3 regions of the Amycolatopsis sp. NPDC104819 genome follow, and region 1 is predicted to be linked to each of the others. Evidence: riboswitches for the same ligand, from Rfam matches in the RefSeq annotation. Region 1 holds a riboswitch; each other region holds the start of a gene.
The links. Region 1 has a riboswitch for thiamine pyrophosphate ahead of thiC (phosphomethylpyrimidine synthase ThiC). Riboswitches for the same ligand answer to the same signal wherever they lie in the genome.
Positions count from the first base shown of each region.

Region 2: another riboswitch for thiamine pyrophosphate. It lies ahead of thiO (glycine oxidase ThiO); the one in region 1 lies ahead of thiC (phosphomethylpyrimidine synthase ThiC).
Region 3: another riboswitch for thiamine pyrophosphate. It lies ahead of ACZ63E_RS13075 (thiamine ABC transporter substrate-binding protein); the one in region 1 lies ahead of thiC (phosphomethylpyrimidine synthase ThiC).

Region 1 covers NZ_JBVJON010000033.1:490-10,499, forward strand. The annotation lists gene ACZ63E_RS45670 (hypothetical protein) at 1-127, opposite strand, end outside; gene thiD (bifunctional hydroxymethylpyrimidine kinase/phosphomethylpyrimidine kinase) at 132-932, opposite strand; gene thiC (phosphomethylpyrimidine synthase ThiC) at 929-2,566, opposite strand; TPP riboswitch at 2,560-2,681, opposite strand; gene ACZ63E_RS45685 (S1C family serine protease) at 2,720-3,631, opposite strand; gene ACZ63E_RS45690 (glycoside hydrolase family 15 protein) at 3,831-5,996, shown strand; gene ACZ63E_RS45695 (peptide deformylase) at 6,055-6,633, opposite strand; gene ACZ63E_RS45700 (DUF3263 domain-containing protein) at 6,789-7,097, shown strand; gene ACZ63E_RS45705 (LytR C-terminal domain-containing protein) at 7,094-7,723, shown strand; gene ACZ63E_RS45710 (AAA family ATPase) at 7,769-10,010, opposite strand, start outside.
Region 2 covers NZ_JBVJON010000034.1:7,249-17,258, reverse strand. The annotation lists gene ACZ63E_RS45870 (NADP-dependent oxidoreductase) at 20-943, shown strand; gene ACZ63E_RS45865 (phosphatidylinositol-specific phospholipase C domain-containing protein) at 940-1,950, opposite strand; gene thiD (bifunctional hydroxymethylpyrimidine kinase/phosphomethylpyrimidine kinase) at 2,056-2,877, shown strand; gene ACZ63E_RS45855 (ion transporter) at 2,937-3,743, shown strand; gene ACZ63E_RS45850 (SDR family oxidoreductase) at 3,740-4,579, opposite strand; gene ACZ63E_RS45845 (winged helix-turn-helix transcriptional regulator) at 4,665-5,039, shown strand; gene ACZ63E_RS45840 (MarR family winged helix-turn-helix transcriptional regulator) at 5,036-5,470, opposite strand; gene thiG (thiazole synthase) at 5,567-6,325, opposite strand; gene thiS (sulfur carrier protein ThiS) at 6,327-6,527, opposite strand; gene thiO (glycine oxidase ThiO) at 6,527-7,600, opposite strand; TPP riboswitch at 7,594-7,699, opposite strand; gene thiE (thiamine phosphate synthase) at 7,731-8,390, shown strand; gene ACZ63E_RS45815 (hypothetical protein) at 8,400-9,143, opposite strand; gene ACZ63E_RS45810 (threonine ammonia-lyase) at 9,290-10,010, shown strand, end outside.
Region 3 covers NZ_JBVJON010000004.1:61,152-71,161, reverse strand. The annotation lists gene ACZ63E_RS13105 (ABC transporter ATP-binding protein) at 1-440, shown strand, start outside; gene ACZ63E_RS13100 (ABC transporter permease) at 437-1,315, shown strand; gene ACZ63E_RS13095 (dienelactone hydrolase family protein) at 1,285-2,016, opposite strand; gene ACZ63E_RS13090 (helix-turn-helix transcriptional regulator) at 2,151-2,960, shown strand; gene ACZ63E_RS13085 (ABC transporter ATP-binding protein) at 2,962-3,969, opposite strand; gene ACZ63E_RS13080 (ABC transporter permease) at 3,969-5,600, opposite strand; gene ACZ63E_RS13075 (thiamine ABC transporter substrate-binding protein) at 5,576-6,628, opposite strand; TPP riboswitch at 6,651-6,758, opposite strand; gene ACZ63E_RS13070 (4a-hydroxytetrahydrobiopterin dehydratase) at 6,791-7,075, shown strand; gene ACZ63E_RS13065 (hypothetical protein) at 7,151-7,279, shown strand; gene ACZ63E_RS13060 (hypothetical protein) at 7,457-7,924, opposite strand; gene ACZ63E_RS13055 (ArsR family transcriptional regulator) at 7,924-8,511, opposite strand; gene ychF (redox-regulated ATPase YchF) at 8,579-9,661, opposite strand; gene ACZ63E_RS13045 (DNA-3-methyladenine glycosylase 2 family protein) at 9,764-10,010, shown strand, end outside.

The DNA.
Region 1 (10,010 bases):
GGTAGAGGCCCGACTTCTCCCGCAGGGCGAGGATCGCGTGCACGAAGTGGCCGTCGGCGAGCAGGCCGTCGATCTCGGCGCGCAGCTCCTCGGACAGGGCCGCCCACAGCTCGTCGGGTTCTCTCACCTGCTCAGTCTGGCAGCACCCAGAACGGCGACACCGGTCCGACCCCCGCACCGAGCGGATAGGCCTCCGCCACGCAGCGTTCGATGAACTTCTTCCCCGCCGCCACCGCGTCCGGCACCGATACGCCCTTCGCCAGGCCCGAAGTGATCGCCGACGCCAGTGTGTCGCCGCCGCCGTGGGTGTTCTCCGTCGCATACCGGGGACCGCTCAGGGAGATGAACGAACTGCCGTCCGACAGCAGGTCCACGCACTCCGCCGAACCCGTCATGTGGCCGCCCTTGACGAGCACCCAGCGGGAACCGAACTCCAGCAACGCCTCCGCCGCCGCGCGCTGGGACGCCGTGTCCACAACGGACACTCCCGTCAGCAGGCGGACCTCGTCCAGGTTCGGGGTGATCAGGACCGCCCGCGGGAACAGCTCCGTGCGGATCGCCTCGAGTGCGTCCTCGCGCAGCAACGAATGCCCGGTCATCGACGCCGCCACCGGGTCGACCACCAGCGGGATCTCACCGCCGACCTCGTCGAGGGTTTTGGCCACCGCGCGGATGATCTCGGCCGTGGCCAGCATGCCCGTCTTCGCCGCGCCGACGCCCATGTCGGACGCCACCGCCTTGATCTGCGCGGCCACGACGTCCGCCGGGATCTCGGTGAAACCCTGCACGCCCAAAGAGTTCTGGACCGTGACCGCCGTCAGCGCGACCAGGCCATGGACGCCATGGGCGAAGAATGTGCGCAGGTCCGCCTGGATGCCCGCACCACCGCCGGAGTCCGATCCGGCGATGGTGAGGGCGGTGGGCGGTGTCACGGCTGCACCACGGGCAGGTAGACCTGGCCGCCGGACTCGGTGAACTCCGCCGACTTCGACGCCATCCCGGCCTCGATGGCCTCCACAGTGGACAGACCGTGCTCCTCGGCGTACTTGCGGACGTCCTGCGTGATCCGCATCGAGCAGAACTTCGGGCCGCACATCGAGCAGAAGTGGGCCGTCTTGGCCGGCTCGGCGGGCAGCGTCTCGTCGTGGAACGCGCGCGCGGTGTCCGGGTCGAGCGAGAGGTTGAACTGGTCGTTCCAGCGGAACTCGAACCGCGCCTTGGACAGCTCGTCGTCCCACTCCTGCGCGTACTGGTGCCCCTTGGCCAGGTCGGCGGCGTGCGCGGCGATCTTGTACGTGATCACGCCGGTCTTGACGTCGTCGCGGTTCGGCAGGCCCAGGTGCTCCTTCGGCGTGACGTAACACAGCATCGCCGTGCCGTACCAGCCGATCTGGGCCGCGCCGATGGCCGAGGTGATGTGGTCGTACGCCGGCGCGATGTCCGTCGCGAGTGGACCGAGAGTGTAGAACGGAGCTTCACCGCAGAGCTTTTCCTCCAGCTCGACGTTCTCCTTGATCTTGTGCATCGGCACGTGGCCGGGCCCCTCGATCATCACCTGGACGTCGTGCGAGCGCGCGAGGTGCGTCAGCTCGCCGAGGGTTTCCAGCTCGGCGAACTGGGCGCGGTCGTTGGCGTCGGCGATCGAGCCCGGACGCAGGCCGTCGCCCAGGGAGAACGTGACGTCGTACTGCCGCAGCAGCTCGCAGAGCTCCTCGAAGTGCGTGTACAAAAAGGACTCCTGGTGGTGCGCGAGGCACCAGGCGGCCATGATCGAGCCGCCGCGGCTGACGATCCCGGTGACGCGCCGCGCGGTCAGCGGGATGTAGCGCAGCAGCACGCCGGCGTGCACCGTGACGTAGTCCACACCCTGCTCGCACTGCTCGACGATCGTGTCGCGGTAGACCTCCCACGACAGCTTTTCCGGTTCGCCGTTGACCTTTTCGAGCGCCTGGTAGATCGGCACGGTGCCGACCGGGACCGGCGAGTTGCGGATGATCCACTCGCGCGTCTCGTGGATCCGCTTGCCGGTGGAGAGGTCCATGATCGTGTCGGCGCCCCAGCGGGTCGCCCACACCATCTTGTCGACCTCCTCCTCGACCGACGACCAGACGGCCGAGTTGCCCATGTTGGCGTTGATCTTCACCAGGAAGTTCTTGCCGATGATCATCGGCTCGGACTCGGGGTGGCGCCGGTTGACCGGGATCACCGCCCGGCCGCGCGCGACCTCGTCCCGCACGAACTCCGGCGAAACCCGTTCGCGGGCGGCGATGTACTCCATCTCCCGCGTGACCACGCCCTGTTTGGCCCAGCCGAGCTGGGTGTTGTGCTCACGCCCGTCGGCCCACCCGGCGCGCAGCCGGTGGAGTCCACTGTGGACGTCGATCGACACTTCCGGATCCGTGTAGGGGCCGGAAGTGTCGTAGACGTCGAAATGTTCGCCGTTCGAGAGGTCGATGCGGCGGGCCGGGACACGGAGCCCGGATTCGGTCTGGTGGTACACCTTGTGCGAGCCCGTGATCGGGCCGGTCGTGACATTGAGGGCAGCATTGTTTTCGAGCGTCGTCAACGACTTTCACTCCCTACGCCGGCATTACCCGGTCAGGTTCATGCGGTCGGTGACGCCGGGAGAACCCCAGTCACCCTCTCAGCCCGCCATGGCGCGAGCTCCCGCGTTGGTGTTGTGCCACCGACCATGCCACGCCGGGGCGCGATACTCAAGTCACCCGACCAACTCGGCCGGAGTGGCGTAGACGTCGACCATGGCTCCGTTGCGCAGCACGGTGATCGGCAGTGCGGTGCCGATCACTTCCGCGAACAGCTGCCGCTGGATGCCCTGCGCGTCCGAGACGCGGGTGCGCCCGACGGTCAGCACGAGGTCGCCGGCGCGTAGCCCGGCCAGCGCGGCGGGCCCGCCCGCGACGACTTCGCGCACCCGCAGCCCGGCGGTCTGGCCGGTGCGCTCGGCGATGTCGTCCGGCAGCGGCGCGGGCACGCCGACGACGCCGAGGTACGCCCGCCGCACCCGGCCTTCGACCACGAGCGTGTCGATGATCCGGCGAGTGGTCGTGTTGATCGGCACGGCGAGCCCGAGCCCGACGCCGGCGACCGCGGTGTTGATCCCGACGACCCGGCCGGTGGAGTCGGCGAGCGCGCCACCGGAGTTGCCCGGGTTGAGCGCGGCGTCGGTCTGGATGACGTCTTCGATCACGCGCCCGGCGCGGCCGTGGCGCACCGGGAGGGCCCGGCCGAGCGCGCTCACGACCCCGACGGTGACCGTGCCGGAGAAGCCGAGCGGGCTGCCGATGGCCACCACGAGCTGCCCGACGACGAGCTGGTCGGCGTCCCCGAGCTCGGCGGCCGACGGCGTCTCGCCGCGCGCCCGCAGCACGGCGAGATCGGACAGCGGATCGGCGCCGACGACGTCGAACGGCACTTCGCTGCCGTCGGCGAAGGTCGCGACACCACGCCGGTGGTCGTCGACGACGTGGGCGTTGGTGAGCAGGTGGCCGTCCTCGGCGAAGACGACGGCCGAGCCGCTGCCGCGCGCGAGCTGCACCCCGGCGACGTGCGGGGTGACGGTCCGGGCGACCGTGCTCACCGCGCGCGAGTACGCGTCCATCGCGTCTTCCATGGGCACCTCGATTACACCGTTGCAGGTACTACAAGTCTGCGCTCGAAACCGGCCGGAGGGAGTTCGCTGTCCGTGAACCGCCGACCGGACCAGTGACGGTCAGTGGTTCACCGGATCGGACCATGCGCCCGTGAAGGATCGGCGAGACACTTCCAGGCGCTTCTGTAACGGTGCAGAAGTGACTTTCTGTGGGGTTGATATGCGCAAACTCATGTTCGGCGCCCTCGCCGGGCTGCTGGTCACCGGGCTGGTCCCGGGGATCGCGGCGGCCCAGGGAGAGGCGCCCGGCGCCCCGGGCACCCATCCGAGCTGGCTGCCCGCGAACAAGACCGGCTTCGGCACCGCCCACAACCGGTCGAGCAACGTCTGGTTCACGCTCCAGGGCGGGCAGCTGTCCGAGGTCTACTACCCGGACCTGTCGACGCCGAGCGTCCGGTCGATGAACTTCGTCGTCACGGACGGCCGCAGCTTCGCCGACCTCGACTACGCGGAGAAGTCGCAGCAGGTCCGCCGGACCGACGACGACAGCCTGACCTACGAGCAGACCATCACCGACGACCAGCACCGCTGGCGGCTGCGCAAGACCTACGTCACCGACCCGGCCGCCACGACCGTGCTGGTGGACGTCGACTTCCAGTCGCTCACCGGGCGGCCGTACCAGCTCTACGCGGTCGCCGACCCGGACCTGACCAACGACGGCTCCGACGACTCGGCCGCGCGCAAGGGTGACGCCGTCACCGCGGCGGACGCCACGAACGCCGCCGCGCTCACCGCGAAACCCGCCTTCGTGCGGACCAGCGTCGGTTACGCGGGCAACTCCGACGGCACCGCGCAGCTCATGACGACGTTCAAGCTGAAGACCTACGACACCGCCGCGAAGGGCAACGTCGTGCTGACCGGGCAGACGAGCGCCGACGGCGTCCGGAACCGGCACGTCACCCTCGCGCTCGGCATGGGCGCGAAGGCGTCCGACGCGCTCGGCAGCGCGCAGGCGTCGCAGCGACGCGGCGTCCGCGACATCACGCGCGCCTACGACCGCGGCTGGGAGCAGTACCTGCGCGGAATCAGCAAACCGCCGTCGTCGCTGAAGACCGACAGCGAGCGTGACCTCTACAAGGCGTCGATGCTGACGCTCGCCGCGAGCGAGGACAAGCACCACCCGGGCGCGTTCATCGCGTCGCCGAGCATGCCGTGGCGCTTCGGCAACAACGACCCCGAGTGGTCGCCGTCCGGCACCTACCACCTGGTCTGGCCGCGGGACCTCTACCAGATCGCGACCGGGCTGGCCGCCGGCGGCGACACCGCGGCCGCGAACCGTGCGGTGACCTACATGTTCGGCACGCAGCAGCAGGCCGACGGGCACCTGCCGCAGAACAGCCGGGTGGACGGCGTGCCGTACTGGACGTCGGTCCAGCTCGACGAAACCGCTTTCCCGATCGTGCTGGCCCAGCAGCTCGGACGCGCCGACGTCTGGCCCGGCGTGCGCAAGGCGGCCGAGTTCCTGTTGTCCTACAAGGGACCCAACGGTCAGGCGTCGCCGTGGACCCAGCAGGAGCGCTGGGAGGAACAGGACGGGTGGTCGCCGTCGACGATCGCCTCCGTGATCGCCGGGCTCGTCTGCGCGGCGGACCTCGCCACGCACAACGGCGCTTCGGCGGACGCCGCCCGCTACCTCGCCGCGGCCGACCAGTTCAAGGCCGACCTGCCGAAGCAGACGATCACCACGAACGGGCCGCTGTCGAAGGACCCGTACTTCGTCCGGCTGACCAAGGACGGCAACGCGAACGCCGGGACGACGTACAACCTCGGCAACTCGAGCGTCACGATGGACCAGCGGGCGGTCACCGACGCCGGGTTCCTCGACCTGGTGCGGCTCGGCATCTACCGCGCCGACGACCCGGTGATCCGCAACAGCGTCCGCGTCACTGACAAGGAGATCGCGTTCACCACGCCGACCGGGCAGTTCTGGCACCGGTACACGAAGGACGGTTACGGCGAGCAGGCCGACGGCTCACCGTGGGACTACACGTTCCCGGCCGAGAGCCGCACGACGTTCGGCCGGCTCTGGCCGCTGCTGGCGGGGGAGCGCGGAGAGTACGAGCTGACGCTCGGCGACCCGGCGTCGGCCGCGCGGCGGCTGCGTGACCTCGGCCGGGTGAGCAGCTCGGCGGAGACCATGCCGGAACAGGTGTGGGACGAGAACCCGCCGTCCGGTCAGACCGGCTTCCCGGTGGGCACGCCGAACGCGTCGGCGACCCCGCTGGCTTGGACGCACGCGCAGTACGTCCGGCTGGCCTGGGACGTCAAGGCGGGCTCGACCCTGGAGACGCCGAAGGTGGTCCGCTGCCACTTCCTCGGCTGCTGAAGATGTCGTGAGTGGTAATTCGGGTTCTAACCCTAATTACCACTCACGACCGGCCGGGTCAGATGACGGCGCCGTCGTCTTCCGGGGTGCGCGGCGGCAGCCACGACAGGCCCGGGACGCCCCACTTGTTCGCCTTCAGCATCTTCTTCGCCGCGCGCGCGTGCCGGCCGACCAGGCGGTCCAGGTAGATGAACCCGTCCAGGTGGTCGGTCTCGTGCTGCAGGCAGCGGGCGAAGTAGCCGGTGCCCTCGACCTCGATCGGGTTGCCCTCGATGTCGGCGCCGGTCACCTTCGCCCACTTCGCGCGGCCCGTCGGGTACGACTCCCCGGGCGCCGAGAGGCAGCCCTCCCAGTCGTCGTCCGGGTCCGGCATGGTCTCCGGGATCTCCGAGGTCTCGAGCTTCGGGTTGACGACGACGCCCTTGTGCCGCACGCCCTCGTCGTCCGGGCAGTCGTAGACGAACACCCGCAGGTCGAGGCCGATCTGGTTGGCCGCGAGGCCGACGCCCTCGGCGGCGTACATCGTCTCGAACATGTCGTCGACGAGGGTGCTCAGCTTCTCGTCGAACTCGGTGATCTCCCGGGTCGGCTGGTGCAGCACGGGTTCGCCGGCGATCACGATGGGGTGGATGGTCACGACCACGCAGTTTAGTCGGACCCTTCTGGTAGACCTGCACCAGACCGTGACGCGCCGACGCGGATGCCCACGTCGGCGGCCGCTTCCGTGGTTGAATGGCGCCCGCGGAGGAGCTAGGTCTGATTCGCCATGACGCCCGATTGAGAGGGACTCGGATGGACGCCGCGGAGTCGATGGCTGAGCCGCAGCCGTCGCCGCCGAAGCCCGTGCCCGGCCTGACCGAACGCGAGGTCGAGATCCTCGCGTTCGAGCGTCAGTGGTGGCGACACGCCGGGGCGAAGGAGAACGCCATCCGCGAGCGCTTCGATCTGTCGGCAACGCGCTACTACCAGCTGCTCAACAAGCTGCTGGAGAAGCCGGAGGCGATCGAAGCCGACCCGATGCTGGTGAAGCGGCTGCGCAAGACGCGCGCCGCCCGGCAGCGCAAGCGTGGCGCCCGGCGACTGGGGATCGAGCTGAAATGAGCGTGTTTTCGGGGATGTCCCGGCCGATGAAGGCCGCGGGCGTCGTTCTGGTCGGTGTGGCGATCGTGGCCGCCGTGATCGGCGGGATCTCCGCGCTGAGCGGGGGTGACGGGTCGAACGAGGCCGGGCCGAGCGGCACGGCCACGCAGCCGGGCACGTCCGGCGGGACGTCGGCGCCGCCGACTTCACCGTCGACGCCGCCGTCGACGACCCCCAGTCCGACGTCGCCCACTCCGCCGTCGCCGACCACCCCGCCCCCGGGGCAGCCGACGTCCGGCCGGCCGGGTCAGCCCGGGCAGCCGGGTGGCGACCAGCAGGCGGGCAACAAGTGGGTGACCGTCCGGGTGTTCAACAACTCGACGATCAAGGGCCTGGCGGACCGCGCGGCGGACGACTTCCGTGGCGGCGGCTGGACGGTCAACGAGGTCGGCAACTACTCGCAGGGCACCATCCCGACGACCACGGCGTTCTACCGGCCGGGCACCGACGAGGAAGCGGCGGCGAAGCAGCTCGCGCAGGAGTTCGGGATCAAGGCCGAGCCGCGGTTCCCCGGGATAGAGAGCGCGACGCCGGGCTTGATCATCATCGTGACGAAGGAATACCAGTCCGGCCACAAGGGCAGCTGACGATCTTCCCCCGAAGGGGCGTCACCCGCGGGTGACGCCCCTTTTTCACTCTCCGGCCTGGGTTTTCGCGTACGCCTCGAGGGTCGCGAGCTGGGCCGGGTCGAGGCTCGGCCGGACCGCCTTCCTCGCCGCGTCCAGGTGCGCCGCCGTGACTTCGCGGGCCTCCAGGGACTCGCGCATCGCCGTCAGGGCCGCTTCGCGGATCAGGGCCGCGCAGTCGGCGGCCGAATAACCGTCCAGAGTGGACGCGATCTCCGCCAGGTCCACATCGGAGGCCAGCGGCGTGTTCTTCGAGCTGGCCACCAGGATTGCGGCGCGGGCCTCGGCGTCCGGCGGCGGGACGTAGACGCGCCGCTCGAGCCGTCCCGGCCGCAGCAGCGCCGGGTCGACGAGCTCCGGCCGGTTCGTCGCGCCCAGCACGACGACCTCGCGCATCGGCTCGACGCCGTCGAGCTCGGTCAACAGCGCCGCGACCACGCGGTCGGCGACGCCGGAGTCCGACGACTGGCCGCGGCGCGGGGCGAGCGCGTCGATCTCGTCCAGGAAGATCAGCGCGGGCGCGGCCTCGGCGGCGCGGCGGAACAGCTCCCGCACCGCGCGCTCGGACTCGCCGACCCACTTGTCCATCAGCTCGGCGCCCTTGACCGCGAAGACGTTCAGCGCGCCGGTGCCGGCCAGCGCCCGCACCAGGAACGTCTTGCCGCCGCCGGGCGGCCCGTAGAGCAGCACGCCGCGCGGCGGTTCGACACCGAGCCGCGCGAACGAGTCCGGGTACCGCAGCGGCCACAGCACCGTCTCGGTGAGCGACTGCTTGACGTCGACCATGTTGCCGACGTCGTCCAGGGTCAGCCCGCCGGTCGCCAGGTTGTCCGAAGTGGACAGCGACACCGGGCGGACGGTCGCCAGCGCGTCCAGCAGGTCCTGCTGGGAGATCCGCGGCTCGGCCGTCTCACGCTGGCGCAGCGCGGCCCGCAGCGCCGCGTCCCGCCGCAGCGCGATCAGGTCCGCCGCGACGAACCCCGGCGTCTTCTCGGCGAGGACACCGCAGTCGATGCCCGAGTCGAGCGGGACGTCGCGCAGCAGCACGTTCAGCAGCTCACGGCGGATCTTCGCGTCCGGCAGCGCCAGGCCGAGCTCGCGGTCAAGCAGGTCGGCGGCGCGCAGCCGCGGGTCGGCGGACTCCGCGCGGGCCGTCGTCGCGACGACGGCGAACCGCTCGCGCCGCAGGGCCGTCCGCAGCTCCTCCAGCACGACGGTGGCCACCGGCGGCGGGGTGGCCGCGGGCAGCAGCGCGTCGACGTCGGTGAGCAGCAGCACCGCGGGCTCCTCGGCCGCGCGGATGGCTTCGCGCAGGCGCGCGACGGCGACGTTCGGGTCGAGCACGGCGAGGTTCGGCGCGGCCACCGGGACCACGCGGATGTCGGCGTCACTCGCGACCGAGCGGACCAGCGTCGCCTTGCCGACCCCTTCGGGCCCGGACAGCAGGACGCCGAGGTGGGCGGGCGCGCCCAGCCGCGCGAGCAGCTCGGGCCGGTGGAAGGCCAGGTCGAACCACTCGGCGAGCTTGCGCGCGGCGGCTTCGGCGCCGATCAGGTCGGCCAGCGGCACGGCCGGCTCGGCGGTCTCTTGGACGGTGATTTCGTCCTCGACGATCTCCGCGTCGATCCACTCCTCGGCCGCGGTGACGGCGGAGGTGCGGACGAGCGCGGTCGCCGTGCGGGGCGTGGCGGGCTCGGGGGCGGGGCGCGCGCCGTCCCGCCAGACGACCACAGTGGACGGCCCGACGGCGACCGCGCCGGCCGGCTCGGTCGCGGTGACGGTGAGCAGCTCGTTGGTCCAGGTCGCGCCGATCGCGCGAGAGAGCTGGCCGCGCAGGCCGGCCGCGTCGGACCCCGGTGACGGCGCGAGGTCCTGCGGCAGCAGCGAAACGGCGTCACCGACGGTCAGGACCTTGCCGATCAGGGCGAGCCGCAGCATGTGCGGGCTGACCGAGACGCTGGCCAGCCGCGACCCCGCGACGGTCACCGTCTTCGCCGCCGCGACCTCGGCCGGCGCGACCACGACCTCGGCGCCTTCGGTGACGCCGAGGTTCGACATGGTGACGTCGTCGGTGAGCAGCACCCCCGGCACGTCGGCCTCGTCGGTGGGCGCGGCGAGGGCGGCGCTGACGCGGGCGCCGGTGAGGTGGACGGCGTCCCAGGCCCGCAGGCCCAGCGCGTCGAGGACTTCGGGGTGCAGCCGGACGACGCCGCGGCGCGTGTCCAGCGCGGACGGCGTGTGCCGGACG
Region 2 (10,010 bases), on a different contig from region 1:
CAGCACGAAGGAGACAAGCATGCGCATCCTGACCCAGGAGACCCTCGGCGGGCCGGAGGTGCTCCACGTCGTCGAAGCACCGCGGCCGGAACCCGGGCCCACGGAGGTCCTGGTGCGAGTGCACGCGGCCGGGATCAACCCGGTCGACTGGAAGGTCCGCGCGGGCGGCGGGTTCCTCGGCGAGCCGCCCTTCACCGTCGGCTGGGACGTCGCCGGCGTGGTCGAGGAAGCCGGGTTCGGCGCCACCGGCGTCCGCGAAGGCGACGAAGTCCTCGGTATGCCGTGGTTCCCGCGCCCGGGCAACGCCTACGCGGAGTACGTCACCGCGCCGTCACGCCACTTCGTCCGCAAGCCGGCCGGGCTCTCGTTCGCCGAGGCCGCGGCACTGCCGCTGGCCGGACTGACCGCGTGGCAAGGGCTCGTCGACGTCGGGAACGTCCGGAGTGGACAGCGGGTGTTCGTCGACGCCGCCGCGGGCGGGGTCGGCCACCTCGCCGTGCAGATCGCCAAGGCGCGCGGCGCGCACGTCATCGGCACGGCCAGCGCGGGCAAGCACGAGTTCCTGCGCGAGCTGGGCGTCGACGAGCCGATCGACTACCACGAACGGAACGCCACGACGTCCGATGTGGACGTCTACTTCGGACTCGTCGGCGAAGAGAGCGACCTGCGGTGGCTCCCCGCGATCAAGGAGGGCGGCCTGCTGATCGGCGTGCCCAGCGGTGTCGCGGACCGTGTCGAAAAGGCCGCCGCGGAACGGAAAGTCCGCACGGAACGGATTCTCGTGGAGCCGGACCGCGGTGGGCTGACCGGCCTCGTCGAGCTGGTCGAGGCCGGTCAGCTGAAGGTCCGCGTCGAGCAGACCTTCCCGCTGGAGGACGCCGCGAAGGCGCACGAGCTGGGTGAGTCCGGCCGGGTGACCGGGAAGCTCGTGCTGACCGTCTAGCCCCGGGCGAGCACCTGCGGGAGGACCGTGGTGAGCCCGGTCCAGTCCGAGGTGATCACCGACGCGTGCTGCTTCGCCAGGTCGGCCACGCGCTGGTTGGCCTGGTCGACCGTCGGGTTGTGGGCGTCGATGGCGGGCGCGACGTTCTGCCCGTCGGTCATCACGACGTAGTAGTGGTTGGCGTCGTACCACCACGGCCCGGTCTGCGTCACCCACGCGTTGGCGTCGCCGTCGAACACGACGAACCACGGCTTGAGGTCGGCGGTGTACTTGTCCCGCGGGTCACCGCCGGCCGCGCCGTGCACGGTCGGGAAGATGTTCGCGTCGCCGAGCTTCCCGGCGTTCTTGAGCCCGACGAGGTAGCGCGCGTACTCGACGTCCGTGTGCAGCGTGTCGGTCGGGTTCCCCTCCTCGACGGTGCCCGGGATGATCTCGGTGATCACCCGGCCCCGCAAGGCGTCCACGGACGGCCAGTTGTCCGCCTTCGAGGCTTCGTCGAGGGTGCTGTACCCGCCGAGCAGCTCACTCGGCCGGAAGGCGACGCTGCCGAGGTGCGAGCGGAACGTCGCGTCCAGCTCGTCCGGGCCCATGCCGGTGTTGTCCGAGAAGCCGGTCTTCATCTCGAGCTTCAGCGTGATCGGCGTGTGCCCCGGGTGGGCGGCCAGCCAGATCCGGATGTCGTCGAGGCAGTACTCGAGGTTCTTGTTCTTCCCGCCGCTGTACAGCTGCGACGCCGAGGTGGCCGCGACGCAGTTGTTGCTGTTCCCCAACGGGTTCGAGTGGCTGACCTTCCACTCGTGGGTGAAGAAGTCCGGCCAGACGTCGAGCTCGATCAGCGACGACCCGGCGTCGAGCGCCCGCGCCAGGTAGTCGTAGGCCGCGGGGTCGTACGTGTTGTGCACGCCGACCGTCGTGACGTGGGAGAGCTTCGGGCTGTCCGCTTGGGCCGCGGTCGCCCCGGAGAGCACGAGCGCCGCCGTGAGGGCTGCCACCGAGAAGAGCTTCATCCAGGCTCCTTCGAACGTGAGTAACGTTCACAATGTCTCACCGTGGTTGACTGCTCATGAAGGAAAAGCGGCCGATTGGCCTAGACCAGAAGTCGGGAAACCACCATGACCCCTCGCACCGCGTTGACGATCGCCGGTTCGGACTCCGGCGGCGCCGCCGGTCTGCAAGCCGACCTGCGCACGTTCCTGACCTGCGGGGTCCACGGCCTGGTCGCGGTCACCGCCGTCACGGTGCAGAACACCCTCGGCGTGCACGACCGGTCCGACCTGCCGCCGCACATCGTGGCCGGGCAGATCGAGGCCGTCGCGGCGGACATGGGCGTCAACGCGGCCAAGACGGGCATGCTGGCGTCGGCGGAGATCATCGAGGCCGTCGCGGCCGCGTGTGACAAGGCGGGGATCGGCCACGACGAGAAGATCCCGTTCGTCGTCGACCCGGTCGCGGCGTCGATGCACGGCCACCCGCTGTTCGACGACGCCGGCCTGCACGCCCTGCGCGACGAGCTGCTGCCGCGCGCCACGGTGCTCACCCCGAACCTCGACGAGGTGCGGCTGCTGACCGGGATGACCGTGAACGACCGCGAAGGCATGCACACCGCGGCCGTGGTGCTCCAGCGGATGGGCCCGCGCTACGTCCTGGTCAAGAGCGGCCACCTGCAGGCCGACCCGGAGTGCGTCGACCTCCTCTTCGACGGCTCGACGTTCGTGGAGCTCCCCGGCCAGCGCTACGCAACGCCGCACACGCACGGCGCGGGCGACACGATGGCATCGGCGCTCACCGCGGGCCTGGCCAAGGGGATGTCCGTGGTCGAGGCGGCGCGGTACGGCAAGTGGTTCGTGTCCCACGCCGTCGAGCACGCCTACCCGATGGGCGCCAAGGTCGGCCCGGTCTCGGCCTTCTGGCGGCTGGCACCCGAGGAGCGCTGAGCGACCGCCCGGTTACCATCCCTGCGTTTACTGATCCTTGAACTCAGCAGGGGGCGGCCTTGACCGGACGCGAGCGGGTGGCGAAGGTCCTCGACGACCGCCGCTTCCAGAACTTCATCATCGCCGTGATCGTGTTCAACGCGGTCACCCTCGGCATGGAGACGTCGAAGTCGCTGATCGACGGCTACGGCACCCTCCTGCACACGCTCGACCACATCGCGCTGGGCATCTTTGTCGCCGAGCTGCTGGCGAAGTTCTACGCCTACCGCGGCGCGTTCTTCCGCGACAACTGGAACGTCTTCGACCTGCTGGTCGTCGGCATCGCGGTGATCCCGGCGACCGGGCCGTTCGCCGTCCTGCGGTCGCTGCGCGTGCTCCGGGTGCTGCGGCTGATCTCGGTGGTGCCGTCGATGCGGAAGGTCGTCTCCGGACTGCTCGCCGCGATCCCCGGCATGGCCTCGATCGCCGCGCTGCTCGCGCTGATCATCTTCGTGGCCGGGGTGATGGCGACGAAGCTGTTCGGCGTCATCTCGCCGGAGAACTTCGGTGACCTCGGCACGTCGCTGTTCACGCTGTTCCAGGTGATGACCGGCGAGGCGTGGCCGGACATCGCGAAGGAGATCATGGTCCAGGCACCGATGGCCTGGATCTTCTTCGTCGTGTACATCCTGGTGTCGAGCTTCGCGGTGCTGAACCTTTTCATCGCCGTCGTCGTCAGCGGCATGGAGGACGAGCTGCGCCAGGACATCCGCGAGGAAGAGGCGAAGCAGGCCGAGACACAGGCCGCGGCGAACCAGGAGATCCTCGACGAGCTCCGCGCCGTCCGCGCGGAGCTCGCCGAGCTGCGGCGCGAACAGGTGGCTTAGCGGAACGCGGCGAGGTTGCGGGCGACCCAGGCGGCGAACGACCGCGGCGGCCGGCCGAGAACCTGCTCGACGTCCGGGCTGACCCGCAGCTCGGCCGCGCTCGGGGCGCCGAGGATGTCCAGGGTGTCGTCGGCGAGCTCACCCGGCATGGTCTGGGTCATCCCGGCCTTGGCCTCTTCGCGGGTGAGCTCGTGGAACCGCACGGGCGTGCCGAGCGCGGCTTCGATGGCCGACGTCTGCCCGCGCGGCGTGATCACCTCGGGGCCGGTCAGCTCGTAGGTGCCGCCGGTGTGCCGGTCGTCCAGCAGGCAGGCCGCGGCGACCTCCGCGATGTCCGCCGGGTCGATGATCGGCACGCCGACGTCCCCGAACGGCGCGGCGACGACCTGCCGCGTGCGGACGGATTCGGCCCACCACAGGGCGTTGGACGCGAACCCGCCCGGCCGCAGGATCGCCCAGTCCAGGCCCGACTCCCGCACCCGGTCCTCCAGCGCGCGCATCGCGACCCGCGTCGTGCCGAAGGGCCTGGTCACCACCCCCAGGGTGGAGAGCAGGACCACCCGGCGGACCTCGGCGGCCGCGGCCGCGTCGAGGGCACGGGCGGGGTCGGCGCCGGTGGCGTGCAGGTCGCCGGACAGCAGCAGGAACACCGCCTTCGCTCCGGCCAGCGCCGGCTCCAGCCCGGCCGGCTCGGCGAGGTCGGCCACCACGTGCCGGACGCCGTCCGGCACCGCCGCGGCGTGCCGCGACACCGCCGTCACCTGCTGCCCCGCCTCGGCCAGCGCCCGCACCAGCGGCCGGCCCACGTTCCCGGTAGCCCCGGTCACCACGATCATGAAAGCTCCTTCGTCCGATGTCGTCACCGACGCTAGGAGCCGAGCTAACTTCTGGTAAGGACATACCTTTGGGTAAGCTCATGACATGACCGGAGGCTCACAGCTCACCCCGACCGCCGCCGCGGCCCGGTATGACGTGTTTCACACCGACTGCCCCGCGCGCGACGTCGTCGACCACGTGACGAGCCGGTGGGGCATCTGGGTCCTGATCTCGTTGCAGAGCAACGACCTCAGGTTCTTCGAGCTGCGCGAGAGCATCGAGGGCATCAGCGAGAAGATGCTCGCCCAGTCCCTGCGCGCCCTGGTCGAGGACGGCCTGATCTGGCGGCAGGTCGAGCCCACGACACCGCCCCGGGTCACCTACGGGCTGACGGAGTTCGGCCGGGACGTGGGCGAGCCGCTGGCGGAGCTGTTCGGCCGGATCACCCGGCGGCTCATGCCGGACGGGCAGCCGGCTTAGCGGTCTTCGTCGGCGATCAGCGCTTCAAGCGCCGGAATCGCCGCCGTCAGGGCTTCACGGTGCTCAGGCGACAGCCGGTCCAACCGCCGGTTCAGCTCCTGCACGCGCGTCGAGCGGACACCCGACACCAGCCGCTCACCCTCTTCCGTCGCTTTCGCCAGCCACGCGCGGCGGTCGACCGGATCCGGCTCGCGGCTCACGTACCCCGCCTCGACGAGGGACGCGATGATCCGCGACATGGTCGCCGCGGCGACACCCTCCTTCGCGGCGAGGTCGCCGAGGCGCAGCTGACCGGAGATCACCAGCGTCGCCAGCGCCGAGATCGCGCCGTGGCCGGGGCCCGGCACGCCGGCCTGCCGCAGTGACCGGGACAGCCTCCCGACGGCGAGGTACAGCCTGCCCGAGACGTCCTGGACCGAGGTGCTGGTCACGGCTGGCTCCTTCTGCCCTGCCCCGCCGCGGGTGCGCCGGAAAGTGCCGTCCACCTTACGGGTTCGCGGTGCACGTTCGGCGTTAAGGCACCAGGTTCACCGGGGTGGGCTCGACGCGTGCGCCCAGAAACGCTGCGGCACCCGGCCGGCCTCGCGGGCCAGCCGGCCGGCGACGACACCCGCCCGCATCGCCGCCGCCATCCGCTCGGGGTCCGCCGCGCGGGTGACCGCCGTGGACAGCAGGACGGCGTCACAGCCGAGCTCCATCGCCAGCGTCGCGTCCGACGCGGTGCCGATTCCGGCGTCCAGGATCACCGGCACGCCCGCCCGCGAGACGATCAGCTCGATGTTGTGCGGATTCCGGATGCCGAGGCCGGTCCCGATCGGCGCGCCCAGCGGCATCACGGCGGCGCAGCCGGCCTCCTCCAGGCGCAGCGCGAGCACCGGGTCGTCGTTCGTGTAGGCGAACACGGTGAAGCCGTCGGCGGCCAGCCGCTCGGCGGCGTCGAGGGTTTCGATCGGGTCCGGCAGCAGCGTCCGGTCGTCGGCGTGCACCTCGAGCTTGATGAGATCGGTATCCAGCGCCTCGCGCGCCAGCTGCGCGGTGAGCACGGCTTCGGCGGCCGTGCGGCAGCCCGCGGTGTTCGGCAGCAGCTCGATGCCCAGCCTTTTCAAGAGTTCGAGGACGCCGGAGCCGCCTTCGGCGTCGGCTCGGCGCATGGCGACAGTCGTCAGCTCGGTGCCGGAGGCGACCAGCGCGCGTTCGAGCACGGCGAGGTTCGCCGCGCCGCCGGTGCCGATGATCAGCCGCGACCGGAGCTTGGCAGTGCCGATGACCAGCGGTTCGACGTCCACTTCAGCCTCCCTGGACCGCGGTGAGCACGTCGACGCCGGCGCCCTTGGGCACGGCGGTGGCCGCCCAGTCGCTCCGGCGGACGACGACGCCGTCGACCGCGACGGCGATCCCGGGCCGCTGCCCGCCGGACGCCTCGAGGATGTCGGCGACCGTGGCGCCGTCCGGGAACTCCGTCCACTTCCCGTTGAGCTTGATCTCCATCACACGTGCTCCTTCTGGTGCAGGCGGTCGGGCGAAGCCGCTTCGGTGCCTTCAGGCGGCTTCTCACCCTCGAGCCAGGCGACCACGGCGTCCGCGGTCACCGGGGCCATCAGCAGGCCGTTGCGGTGGTGCCCGGTCGCGGCGAAGACGCCGTCGTCCAGGACACCGAGGTACGGCAGCGCGTCGCGGCTGGCGGCCCGCAGGCCCGCGGCGACCTCGGCCAGCTCGTACTCGGTGATCGCGGGGAAGACCCGTTCGGCGCCTTCGATCAGCTCACGCACCCCGCGCGCGGTGACGGCCCGGTCGAAGCCCGCTTCGTACTGGGTGGCGCCGAGGACGAGCTCCTGGTCGCCGCGCGGGACGAGGTAGATCGGCCGGCCCTCGACGACGGCCCGCACGGTGTGCGACGGCGGCGGCAGGCAGCCACGCCGGGGTTTGAGCCGGAGGATCTCCCCCTTGAGCGGGCGGACGGCGTCGGCGAGCTGCGGGTGCAGCCGCCCGGTCCACGCTCCCGCGGCGAGCACGACGGCGTCGGCGTCCGGGATGGCCGTGACGCGTTCACGGACGAACCGGACATCCCGCTTCTGGCAGGCCGCGTACAGGGCGTTGAGGAGTTTTCGGTTGTCCACGGCCAGGTCGCCGGGCACGTGGAGTCCACTTCGGACGGACCCGACGCCGGGTTCGAGACGTTTGGTCTCGCGGCCGGTGAGGCGGTCCGCCGCGCGGCCGATCGAGTGCAGGTAGCCCGCGAGGATGTCGAGGTGACCGGCGTCGGCGCTGTCGAACGCGACCACGAGCGTCCCGTGCCCGGCCAGGCCGGGGTCGACGCCGTCGGCCGCGAGGTCGCTCGCGAAGCCGGGCCAGCGTCTCAACGACTCTTCGCCGAGGCTGAGGACGTCTTCCTCGCCAGGCCAGGCCTCGGTGACCGGGGCGAGCATGCCGCCGGCCAGCCAGGACGCGCCACCTCGGACGGGCTCGGGGTCGTACAGGGTGACCTGGTGCTTCCGGCCGGCGGCACGCCAAGCCGTGGACAGGCCGATCACTCCGCCGCCCACCACTGCCAGGTTCGTCATGGGATCACGCTCCCTGCGCCGGCATGACCCGGATCAGGTTCCACGGTCGGAGCGGCAGCTCCCTCTCAGCCCGTGCCTCGGGCTCCCGTGCGGACTCGTTCACCCTAGCTCGCGAGGTACGGTCGCCGCTATGCCCGCCCTTTCCGGTGACAAGATCCGCGCCCGCCTCGACGCGGCGCGCCTGTACCTGTGCACGGACGCCCGCACGTCCCGCGGCGACCTGGCCGCCTTCGCCGACGCGGCCCTGGCCGGCGGCGTCGACATCATCCAGCTGCGCGACAAGACCGGCGCCTTGGAAGCCGCGGGAGAGATCGCGGCGCTGGAGGTGCTGGCCGAGGCGTGCGAGCGGCACGGCGCGCTGCTGTCGGTGAACGACCGCGCGGACGTCGCCCTGGCGGTCGGCGCGGACGTGCTTCACCTCGGCCAGGACGACATCCCGGTCCCGCTGGCCCGGCGGATCCTGGGTGACGACGTGGTGATCGGCCGCTCGACGCACTCCGTCGGCCAGGCCTCGGCGGCCGCGTCGGAGCCGGGCGTGGACTACTTCTGCACGGGCCCGTGCTGGCCGACGCCGACCAAGCCCGGCCGGTCCGCGCCGGGCCTCGACCTGGTGCGCTCGACGGCGGCGGCCACTCCGGCGCGGCCCTGGTTCGCGATCGGCGGCATCGACGTGCCGCGGCTCCCGGAGGTGCTGGAGGCGGGCGCGTCCCGGATCGTGGTGGTCCGGGCCATCACCGAAGCCGAGGACCCCGAAGCCGCGGCCCGGGAACTGCGCGCCCGCCTGCCCTGACGTCGCCGGTCAGGGCGTCGGCGTGCTCGCCGCGCCCTGGCTGGTGGGCGGCGCCGCCGAGGTCGACGGCGGCTGGGCCGTCGTGCTCGGGGTGGTCGGCGTGGTGGTCGGGGACTGCGACGATGTGGTCGGCGGGGCCGAGGTCTCCGTGGTCGTCTCGGTGCTGGGCGTCGGCGAGTTCTGGGTGTCCTCGGGCGACGTCGAAGGGGTGGTCGACGGGGTTTTGTCCGGCTGGCCGCCACCGCCGCCGAAGATCTTGCCGATGCCCGCGCCGGTGCCGCCCGCCACGCGACCGCCCGTGGCCGCGTCGACCCCCACTATCGCCAGGATCGCCACGGCGAACGCCACCACGCTCGTGCCGATCACCAACGGCCAGCGCAGTTTGCGCAGCCGGGACGGCTCCTCCTCAGGAGGTGAGTCCGGCCGGGGCAGCTGGACCGTCGGCTGGTCGGTCAGCGCCACTTCGGAACCGGTTCCACCTCGCCGCCGGATGCCCGACGTCGCCAGCTGCCGGGCCTTCAGCGCGGCCGCGCGCGTGCGCTGCAGCGAGCGGAGGTAGATCTCGCCGCCGACCGTCGTGATCACGCTCGCCACACCCGCGCCGACCACCGTGCCCGCCACGCCGAGCGTCGAGCCCAGCAGCGCCGCGGTCACCGCCGCGAGCGCCGCCGCCATCACCTGCGCGATGCGCAGACCGGACTTTTCTTCCTTCGCCGTGTCCAACTCGGAAGCCGCTGCTTTCTCCTTGCTCATGATCCCGATCCGGTAGTAAGTCTTCTCCCCTGTCCAACGTGTAAGGCGCGCGGGAAACTCCCCGCGTTGCCGCGACGTGAGAAGCACCACTCCGACTGTCCATAATGGACGCTTATGGCCGAACACTTTCTTGACATAATCGGCACATGGAACTGGTGACGATCTCTGACATCGAGGCGGCCGCGAAGCGCGTCGAAGGTGTCGCCGTGCGCACGCCGCTGTTGCTCCAAACGTGGGATCCGCGTGGGTCCCTGTGGCTCAAACCCGAGTCGCTGCAACCGATCGGCGCGTTCAAGGTGCGTGGTGCGTTCAACGCGATCGCCACGCTCGACGATGAGCGGCGCGCCCGCGGAGTCATCGCGTACTCGAGCGGCAACCACGCGCAGGCGGTCGCGTACGCCGCGCGCGAGTTCGACGTGCCCGCGGTGATCGTCGTGCCGGACATCGCGCCGCGGATCAAGGTGGAGGCCACCCGCTCGTACGGCGCGGAGGTGATCGAAGTGCCGATCGGCGAGCACGAGGCCAAAGCGCACGAACTGGCCGCCGAACGCGGGCTGACCCTCGTGCCGCCCTACGACGACGCGGCCATCATCGCCGGGCAGGGCACCGCGGGCCTGGAGATCGCCGAGGAGCTGCCGGACGTCGAGGTGGTGCTGGTGCCGGTGAGCGGCGGCGGGCTGGCCTCCGGTGTCGGCGTCGCGATCAAGGCGCGCTGCCCCGGCGCGAAGGTCGTCGGCGTCGAACCCGCGCTCGCCGGCGACACGGCCGAGGGGCTGCGGCTCGGCCGCCAGGTCGACTGGCCGATGGCCGACCGCGCCCGCACGATCGCCGACGGCCTGCGCGCGCAGCCGTCCGAGCTGACCTTCG
Region 3 (10,010 bases), on a different contig from region 1:
TGCTCGACGAGCCGACCAACGGCCTCGACCCTGCTGGTACCAGGGAGATCCGCAGGATCGTCGCCGAGCTGCACGCCGACGGGGTGACCGTGCTCGTGTCGTCGCACCTGCTGGCCGAGGTCGAGGCGACCTGCACGCACGTGGCGGTGCTGCAGGCCGGGAACGTCGTCGCGCAGGGCGAGCTGGCCGAGCTGCTGGAGTCCGGGAACGCCGCCCTGCTGGTCCGCACGCCGGACGCCGAGCAGGCCGTGGAAGTGCTGCGGGAGCACCGGATCGGCGCACGGCTCACGCCGGACGGCGTCCGCGCCGACCTGACGGCGACGGAAGCGCCGCGGGTGCTGCAGGTCCTGGTGGGCGCGGGGGTCGCGGTCCACGAGGCGACGCGGGCCCGCACCGGGCTGGAAGACCTGTTCGCGCGGCTGACGGAGGGGGCGGAATGACGGCGGTACTCGAGGCCCCGGTGGCCCGCACGGGCCACGACACGGTGCCCCTGCCGCGGCTGCTGGCCGCGGAGCTGCGCTGGATCTTCCGGCGGCCGCGCACGCTCGCCGTGCTCGGGCTGCTGGCGCTGATCCCGGTGATCATCGGCATCGGCCTGACGCTGGTCGACGACACCCCGGCCGGCGGGGGCGGCCCGGACGAAGGTGGCGGGGCGCTGCTGGCGTCCGCGGTCAACAACGCGTTCGTGCTGCCGATCGCGGCGGTCGTGATGTCCCTGGCCCTGCTCCTGCCGCTGGCCTCGGCCATGGCGGGCGCGGACGCGATCGCCGGCGAGACGGCCCACGGCACCCTGCGCGGCTGGCTGATCGCCCCGGTCGGCCGCGGCCGGCTGCTGGCGGTGAAGGCGTTCGGCGTCGCGACGGTGTCGGTGGTCTCGGTGCTGGCGATGTGCGTGACGGGCGTGGTGACCGGCCTGATCATCAACGGCACGGACTCGCTGTTCACGTTGTCCGGCACGACGTTGTCCCTGGGCGGCGCGCTGGCCCGGATCCTGCTGATGGCGGCCTGGGTGGTGCTCCAGCTGTGGGCGGTCGGCGCGGTGGCGCTGGCGATCTCCAGCTGGACCGAGCACCCGATGCTGGTGGTGGCCTCCGTCCTGGCGGCCGACATCGTGTTCACGATCCTGGGGTTCCTGTCGTCGCTGGACTGGCTGCACCCGTTCCTGCTGACGAAGGACTGGTCGATGGCCCCGGCCGAGGTCTTGCAGGACCCGATGGGCACACAGATGCTGGGCGAGGGCGCTTTGCGGGCGGCGTGCTACATCGTGATCGGGCTGTCGCTGGCCTACGCACGACTGTCCACTCGCGACGGCTGAGTGAAGGCGAGGATGCGGCGCCACGCGTCGTCGCAGGCCTCGCCCCACTCCGCGTGCGACCGGTCGAAGAACGAATGCGGCGCGCCCGCGTACATGTGCTGCTCGTAAGGCACGCCGGCCGCGTCGAGCGAACCGGTGAAGGCGTCGAACTCGGCGCGGCTCGTCGCGACGTCTTCGCCGGCCAGCAGCAGCAACATCGGTGCTTCGAGGTCGTCGACGACGTCCTCGACCAGCTTCGGCAGGCCGTAGAAGCCGATCACCCCGGCGAGGCCGAGGTCAGCCGCCGAGAGCCGCCACGACTGACCGGCGCCGAAGCAGAAGCCCACGGTGAACACCGGCCCGTCGCCGAGGAAGTCCCGTGCGGCCGCGACGTCTTCCGCGACGTCGTCCGGCCGCACCTGCGGCAGGTGGCTTTCCCAGTCGAACGCGTCGTCCCGCGCACCGAGGCCCGCGGTGCGGCCGTAGTAGTCGACGGCGACCGTCTCGAACCCGGCTTCGGCGAACCGGCGGGTCAGGTCGCGGTAGAAGGCGTGCACCCCGCGCACGTCCGGCAGCAGGACGATCTTGCGGCCGTTCGGCGCGGCGGGCACCGCGTGGTGGGCGAGGAACTCGACGCTCGAGGTCAGCGTCAGGGGTCCGTCCGCCGCCACCTCGCCCCGGATCGGCGGTGCGGGCGGGCGGCTTTCGGTGCTGTGGCACATGGGAAGTCCTTTCGTCCCGGCCGAGCCTGCCGCGCGCCGGCCCGCGGTCCCAGCCCCTGTCGTGGGGACGGTCCGCCGTTCCTGGTACCAGCAGGGCCAGGTCCGCGGCGCGGAAGAGCCGCACACTGGCACGCATGGACCGGGAACTGGGCCGCTTCCTGAAGTCGCGCCGCGAAGCGGCGACGCCGGCCGGCAGCGGAATCCTCACCGGCCCCCGGCGACGGGTGGCCGGACTGCGGCGCGAGGAGGTCGCGCAGCTCGCCGGGATCAGCGTCGAGTACTACGTCCGCTTGGAGCAGGGCCGGGCGCGCGGCCCGTCACCCGAGGTCCTCGACGCGCTGGCCCGGACGTTGCGGCTCGACGACGTCGAACGCGGTCACCTGCACGACCTCGCGTCGGCCCGGCCCGCCCGGCCGCCGTCGGCCCGCCGGGCCCGCCCGGAGCTCGTGCAGCTGCTGGCGAAGCTGGACCGCGTCCCCGCCCTCGTCCTCGACCACCGGCTCGACGTCCTCGCGTGGAACCCGCTGTCCGCGCAGCTGTTCTTCGACTTCGCGGCGACGCCGGCCCGCAACCTCGCCCGGTTCTGCCTGCTCGACCCGGCGAGCCGCGAAGTGTTCCCGGACTGGCCCGACGTCGCCCGCGCCACGGTCGGCCAGCTGCGGCTGGTCGCGGCGCGCTACGCGACCGACCAGGCGCTCGCGACCCTCATCGGGGAGCTGACACTGCGGAGCGAGCCGTTCCGGACGCTGTGGTCGGGCCGGGTGGTGCAGCAGCGCACGCACGGGCGCAAGCGCTTCCGCCACCCGGTCGCGGGCGAGCTGACGCTGCGGTTCGAGAACTTCGAGCTGCCGGACTCCTCGGGCCAGCGGCTGGTGACCTTCACCGCGGAACCCGGCAGTCCGTCGGAGTCCGCGCTGGACCTCCTCGCGCACTGGGCCGGCTGAGTCAGCCGACCAGTGCGACGCCGTCCGGGTCGAACTCCAGCGTCACCGCGTCCCCGGCCCGCAGGTCCGACGCCGCCGGCGCGACCGCGTCCACTGTGGACTCTTCGAGCTTCACGACGAGCCGGACGTGCTCCCGCCGGTGCACCGCCGCCACGACTTCGCCCGGCACGCCTTCCGCGGCCACTCGCAAAGCATGCGGCCGCAGGCCGAGCCGGACCGGGCCGTCGTCGACGTCCGGGAGCGCGACGTCACCCAGCTCCGTGTGCACCACTCCGCCCGCCGCGACGCCGGCCACGAAGGTCGTCACGCCGAGGAACCGGGCCACGTCCTCGTCCGCCGGGTTGCGCCACACGCGCCGGACCGCGCCCTCCTGGCGGACCTCGCCCGCGTCGAGCACCGCCACGCGGTCGGCGAGCGTGAACGCCTCCTCCTGGTCGTGCGTCACCAGCAGCGCCGTGATCTTGCTGCGCCGCAACAGGTCCGCGAGGTCGATCGCCAGCTGCTCGCGCAACCCGGCGTCCAAACCGGACAGTGGCTCGTCGAGCAGCAGCAGCCGCGGCTTCGGCGCCAGCGCACGGGCCAGCGCGACCCGCTGCGCCTGCCCACCGGACAGCTCCGTGACGCGCCGGCGTTCGAAGCCGGAGAGCCCCACCAGCGCCAGCAGCTCGGCCACCCGCGAAGCCCACTGCGTGCGGGGTACGCCGTGCATCCGCAGGCCGAACGCGATGTTCGCGGCGACGTCACGGTGGCCGAACAGCTGGCCGTCCTGGAAGACCAGCCCGAAGCCGCGGCGGTGGACCGGCACCGCGCCGAGGTCGTCGCCGTCCCAGCTCACCGTGCCGCGCGCCGACGGCTCTAGCCCGGTGATCGCGCGCAGGAGCGTCGACTTGCCCGAGCCCGACGGGCCGAGCAGCGCCAGCACCTCGCCGTCGGCGATGTCCAGCCGGACGTCGCGCACCGCCGTGAACGATCCGTAGCAGACCGTCAGGTCCCGCACCGACAGCGCCATCAGAACTCTCCCACCCGGCCGCGCGCGGCCCCGAGCCGGTCGATCAGCGCGACCGCCAGCACCGTCACGAGCATCAGCAGCGCGCACGCGGCGTACGCCATCTGGTTGTTCAGCTCCCCCGGACGCGCCATCAGCGACGCGACGGCGACCGGCAGCGTCGGCGCCGTCGGCCGCGCCAGGAAGCTCGTCGCCCCGAACTCGCCGAGCGCGACGACAAACCCGAACCCCGCGGCCGCGACCAGCGGCCGCAGCGTCAGCGGCAGGTCGATCTCCCGCCACACCCGCAGCGGGCTCGCCCCGAGCGTCGAGGCGGCCTGCCGCAATCGGACATCAACCGAGCGCAGCACCGGCAGCACCATCCGCACGACCAGCGGGATGATCACCAGCGCCTGGGCCAGCGGCACCAGGTAGGGCGACGTCCGGAGGTCGCCGGGCAGCGCGTCGAGCGTCACCAGGTACCCGAACCCGACCGTCACCGCGGACACCCCGAGCGGCAGCATCAGCACGGCGTCCATGGTTTCGCCGAGCCCGCGCGCAGCCCTCGTCGGCGACCGCCGCAGCGCCACCAGCACCACGGACGCGAGCACCCCGACGACCATCGCGAGCAGCGTCGCGTCGACGGCCACCTTCAGCGAGTTCACCGCGGCGTCCCAGCCGGACACCTGCAGCGCACCCTTCTCGCCAGTGCTGGTTAACGCTCGATAACCGGCCAGGCTCCAGCCGTCCGAACTCGACACCGACTCGGCGAGCAGCGCGACGATCGGCGTCAGCACCAGAGCCAGGACGACCCCCGCGGCGCCGACGGCCCACCACTCCCCGCCGCGCGGGCGCCGCGCCTGGCCGGCCCCGGTCCGGGCGCCTTCCTTGCGACGTCGCGCGAGCCCGCCGAGGACAAGAGCGGCGACCACGGCGGCGAACTGGATCAGCGAAAGGGCCGCCGCGCCCGAGAGGTCCAGGAGGTCGACCGTCCGGAGGTAGATCTCGGTCTCCAGGGTCCGGTACTTCGCGCCGCCGAGGATCAGCACCACCCCGAAACTGGTGGCGCAGAACAGGAACACCACGGCCGCGGCGGACGCGATCGCGGGCGCCAGCGCCGGCAGCGTCACCGAGCGGAACGCCCGCCACGGTGACGCGCCCAGCGCGCGGGCGGCGTCGGTCGTCCGCGAATCCAGCCGCGCCCACAGCCCGGCGACGGTCCGCGCGACGACGGCGACGTTGAAGAAGGCGTTGGCCAGCACGATCGGCAGCACGCCGCCGTCCGGCCAGAGCGCCCGGAACGCCAGCCCGACCACAACGGTCGGCAGCACGAACGGCACCAGAACGAGCGTCCGCGCGAGGCCGACGCCGGGCAGTTTCACCCGGGCCAGCACGAACGCCACGGGCAGCCCGGCCAGCACGGCGACCACCGTCGACGCGGCCGCGCTCGCCACCGTGAACCCGGCTAGCTGCCAGGTCCGCGGGTCGCCAAGGACGACGTCGAGCCCGCCCGCGGCGAACCCGCGGCCGACGATCGCCAGCACCGGCCAGGCGAAGAACACGACCAGGAAGCCGATCGGGGCCAGGCCGAGCAGGGTCAGGCCGAGGCCGCGGGCCGTCCTCGGCGGGGCTAGGACTGCACGAGCGTGCGCCATTCGCCGATCCACTTCTCGCGTCCGGCCTGCACCTGGTCCGCGGGCAGCGTCTGCGGCTTCTGCGGCAGCGGCGCGACCTGCGCCCAGCCCGCGGGCAGGTCGACCCCCTGGCGCGCGGGGTAGACGTACATGTTCGCGGCCACCGTCGCCTGGAACTGCTGCGAGAGCAGGAAGTCGACGACCTTGCGCGCGCTCTCGGTCTGCTTGCCGTTCGCCAGCACCCCCGCGTACTCGACCTGCCGGTAACAGGTGTCGAGCAGCGCCTTGGTGCGCGGCTTCCCGTCGTCACCCACCTCGGCGGCCGGCGAGGAGGCGTACGAAACGACGATCGGGCGCGGTCCCTTGCCGGACGAGCCGGAGAAGTCCTTGGTGTAGGCCTCTTCCCAGCCGCTGACGACCTTGAGGCCGTTGGCCTTCAGCTTGGTCCAGTAGTCTTTCCAGCCCGCCTCGCCGTACTTGGCGACCGTGCCGAGGAGGAACGCCAGCCCGGGCGAAGCGGTCGCCGGGTCCTCGGCGACCAGCAGGTCCTTGTACTTCGGGTCGGCGAGGTCGTCGTAGGTCTCGGGGGCCGCGATGCCCTTGCTCGTGAAGTAGTTCGTGTCGACGTTGACGCAGACGTCGCCGACGTCGACCGCGGAGAGCCGGTGCTCGGGATCGACGGCGTAGCGCTGCGGCCCGCGGTCGGCCTCCGGGCTGGTGTAGGGCTCGAAGACGCCTTCGGTGAGCGCGCGCGAGGCGAAGGTCGAGTCGACGCCGTACGCGACGTCGCCGACCGGGTTGGCCTTGGTCAGCACGAGCTTGTTGGTCAGCGATCCGGCGTCGCCCTGCTTGAGCACGGAGATCTTGATGCCCGACTGCTTCTGGAAGGCGTCGAGCACCTCCTGCGGGGCCAGGAAGGAGTCGTGCGTCACGAGGGTGACGGTGGGCGTCTGCTGCGTGCCACCGTCTCCGTCCGACAGCGAGCACGCCGCGGCGACGGCGCTGACGGCGGCGACGGCCGTCGCGGCGCGAACAGCCCTGCGTTTCATCTACCCTCCTGCACTTTCACCGGACGAGGAGGAAGAGCCCTCCCTTCGCCGGCATGATCCGGTCAGGTGCGAACGGTCGCGGGGTGACCCGCCTCTCAGCCCGGCTGACCGGACTCCCGTGGCAACCGTGCAGCCTAGTCCAGGACGTACGACCATGGAGACATGACGGAAATCTTGAGCGACTCCGAAGCCGACGGACGACTGGGCGCCGGCTGGACCCGGTCCGGCGCGGTGATCTCCCGCGAGGTGGAGCTGGCGAGCTTCCCGCAGGCGATCGAGGTGGTGGACCGCGTCGCGGTGCTCGCCGAAGCGGCCGACCACCACCCGGACATCGACATCCGCTGGCGCACGTTGACGTTCCGCCTCTCGACCCACTCGGCGGGCGGCTTGACGGAGAAGGACTTCTCGCTGGCCGCCGAGATCGACTCGGTGCTTTCTTCGTTGTGACCTCGGTTACGCTGAGTGCACTTTCTGGCCGTTTCGACGTCTCTCGGTAAACAACTTTGCTAGGAGAGACGAGTCATGACGCAGGCGATCGTGGTCGGCACGGCGGCATTCGCGACGATGGTGGCAGCGGCCGGCGGTGTGCTCTGGTTCACCGCCCGCGGCCGCCGTCACCCGGATGCCGGTGAGTTCGATCACAGCCGCTAACAAACGGCAAGATCAGCGCGCTGAGCAGGGCGGAAGCATCGGATTCGGCCTTAGGAAGAGCCATGAACAGCACCGCCACCCTCACCGCCGCCCAGCGCGCCTGGATCAACGCCCTCGCCCCCGCGGTGGTGCTGATCGCCATCGCCCTGATGGGCCTGCTCGGCTGAACCACCGCCGTCAGTACCGCGGCATGTTCGGGATCGCCTTCTCGGCCACTTCGATGAGGGCCTCCACTTTCGGGACGTCGGCCGCCACGTCCTCCGCAGTCAGCGAAGGCGCCTCCGAGGATCGGTAGGCGACTTCGTTGCGGCGGGCCCGCATCCGGTTGAAGGGGCGCAACACGTGCCCCAACGGCGGGTCGAGCTGAGCGAGCACAGCCTCGTAGACGGTGACGTGCCCACCCCGGCTCGTCACGCGCAGGCCCTGGTTCTGCAAGACGGCCGCCAACGCACGCCGCGCGCCGTCGTAAGCCAGCGTGTACGCGCCTTCCGGATCGGTTTCCTTCAGCCGCAGCGCCGAAGCCAGGTGCGTGCGCGCTCGGACGAGCTCGGCCTCGGCGGCCTCCCGCGACGCCGGAACGTGCTCGATCGCACCGCGGGTGATGAACGCGTCGATCCGCTCACGTCCCTGGTTCCACTGGGGCATCAGGCCTCCTGGCCGAGGTTCACCGGGACCAGCGGACGTTCACGCACGCTGGTGACAAACGGATCCGCGCTCTCAGCAGCCCACGACTCGGGCGAGATCCGGTGCACGTTGACCTCACGGTTCAGCTGCCGCGACACGCCTTCGGCCAGGTCGAAGAGCTCGTCCGGATCGGGCGAGCCGACAACGAGCACGTCGACGTCACCGGGCGGCGGGCCGGGTTCACCGCGGTAACGCGCCGCCCAGGAGCCGTAGATGAAGGCCTCGGTCACGCCGGCCAGCCCGGACAAGGCCTCGGCGAGCAGCGGCATCGGCCCGAAGGTGACCGCGATGAGGTCGCTCAACGGCCGGTAGAGAGGGGTGTCGGTGCGGGCTTTGACCAGCCGGCTCCGGCCGACCCGCCGCGCCTCCAGGATCCCGCCCTCGACGAGCCGCTCGACCTCACGCAGGACGGCGGTGGGCGTGACACCACAGGCGTCGGCGAGCTCCGTGATGGTGTACTCGCGCTCCGGGTGCAGCAGGACGAGCGCGAGCAGCTCACCCTGCATGCGCGAACGCAGCAGGGGCAGCAGGCTCGGCGACGCTTTCATTGGGCGCAGTTTATCCTGCGTCCAATGAAAATAACAACCAGTGATCGAGCGCTACGGAGACAGCGCGTCAGACGTTGAAGCGGAACTCCACCACGTCACCATCGGCCATGACGTAGTCCTTGCCCTCCATGCGGACCTTGCCCGCCGCCCGGGCCGCCGCCATCGAGCCTGCCGCCATCAGGTCGTCGTACGAGACGATCTCCGCCTTGATGAAGCCGCGCTCGAAGTCCGTGTGGATCACGCCCGCCGCTTGGGGGGCCGTTGCGCCCTGGGGGATCGTCCAGGCTCGGGACTCCTTGGGGCCCGCCGTCAGGTACGTCTGCAGCCCCAGCGTGTGGAACCCCGCGCGGGCCAGCGAGTACAGCCCCGGCTCCGGCTGGCCGACCGACTCGAGCAGCTCGCGGACCGACTCCTCGTCGTCCAGCTCCAGCAGCTCCGCCTCGACCTTCGCGTCGAGGAACACCGCGTCCGCGGGCGCGACGAGCTTCGCCAGCTCCTCGCGGCGGGCCTCGTCGGTGAGGATCGACTCATCGGCGTTGAAGACGTAGAGGAACGGCTTCGTCGTCAGCAGGCTCAGCTCGCGCAGCGCGTCGAAGTCGACTTCCTTCTGCGCCTGGAAGAGCGTGCGCCCGGCGTCGAGGATCTCCTTCGCCTTCTGCGCGTTGTCCAGCGCGGGCTTGTTCTCCTTCTTGGTCCGAGCTTCCTTCTCCAGCCGCGGCAGCGCCTTGTCCAGCGTCTGCAGGTCGGCGAGGATCAGCTCGGTGTTGATCGTCTCGATGTCGCTCGACGGGTCGATCCGGCCGTCGACGTGGATCACGTCCGGGTCGTCGAACACGCGGATGACCTGGCAGATCGCGTTGGCCTCACGGATGTTCGCGAGGAACTTGTTGCCCAGCCCGGCGCCCTCGGACGCGCCCTTCACGATGCCCGCGATGTCCACGAAGGACACCACCGCCGGCACGATCTTCTCCGACTTGTGCAGCTCCGCCAGCTTGTCCAGCCGGGGGTCCGGCAGCGGCACCACGCCGACGTTCGGCTCGATCGTCGCGAACGGGTAGTTCGCGGCGAGCACGTCGTTGCGGGTCAGCGCGTTGAACAGGGTGGACTTGCCGACGTTGGGCAGGCCGACGATACCGAGGGTCAGACTCACGATCTCGCAGTCTACGTGGCTCGCCCGGCCGGGCCCCACGCGCCCAGCGCCCCGTCGGATTTCCGCCAGCGACGGCGCTGACCTGCTGGCATGCTCGAATCCATGGTCACCGAAACGCTCGCACTCTGGCGCGACGCCGAGCGCTGCTACCGCGTGGTCACCGCCCGCGACTCACGCTTCGACGGCCAGTTCATCATGGCCGTCCGCACCACCGGCATCTACTGCCGCCCGTCCTGCCCGGCGTCGACGCCGAAGGAGCAGAACGTCCGCTTCTTCCCGACGTCCGCGGCCGCGCAGTCCAACGGCTTCCGCGCCTGCCGCCGGTGCCTGCCCGACGCCGTGCCCGGCT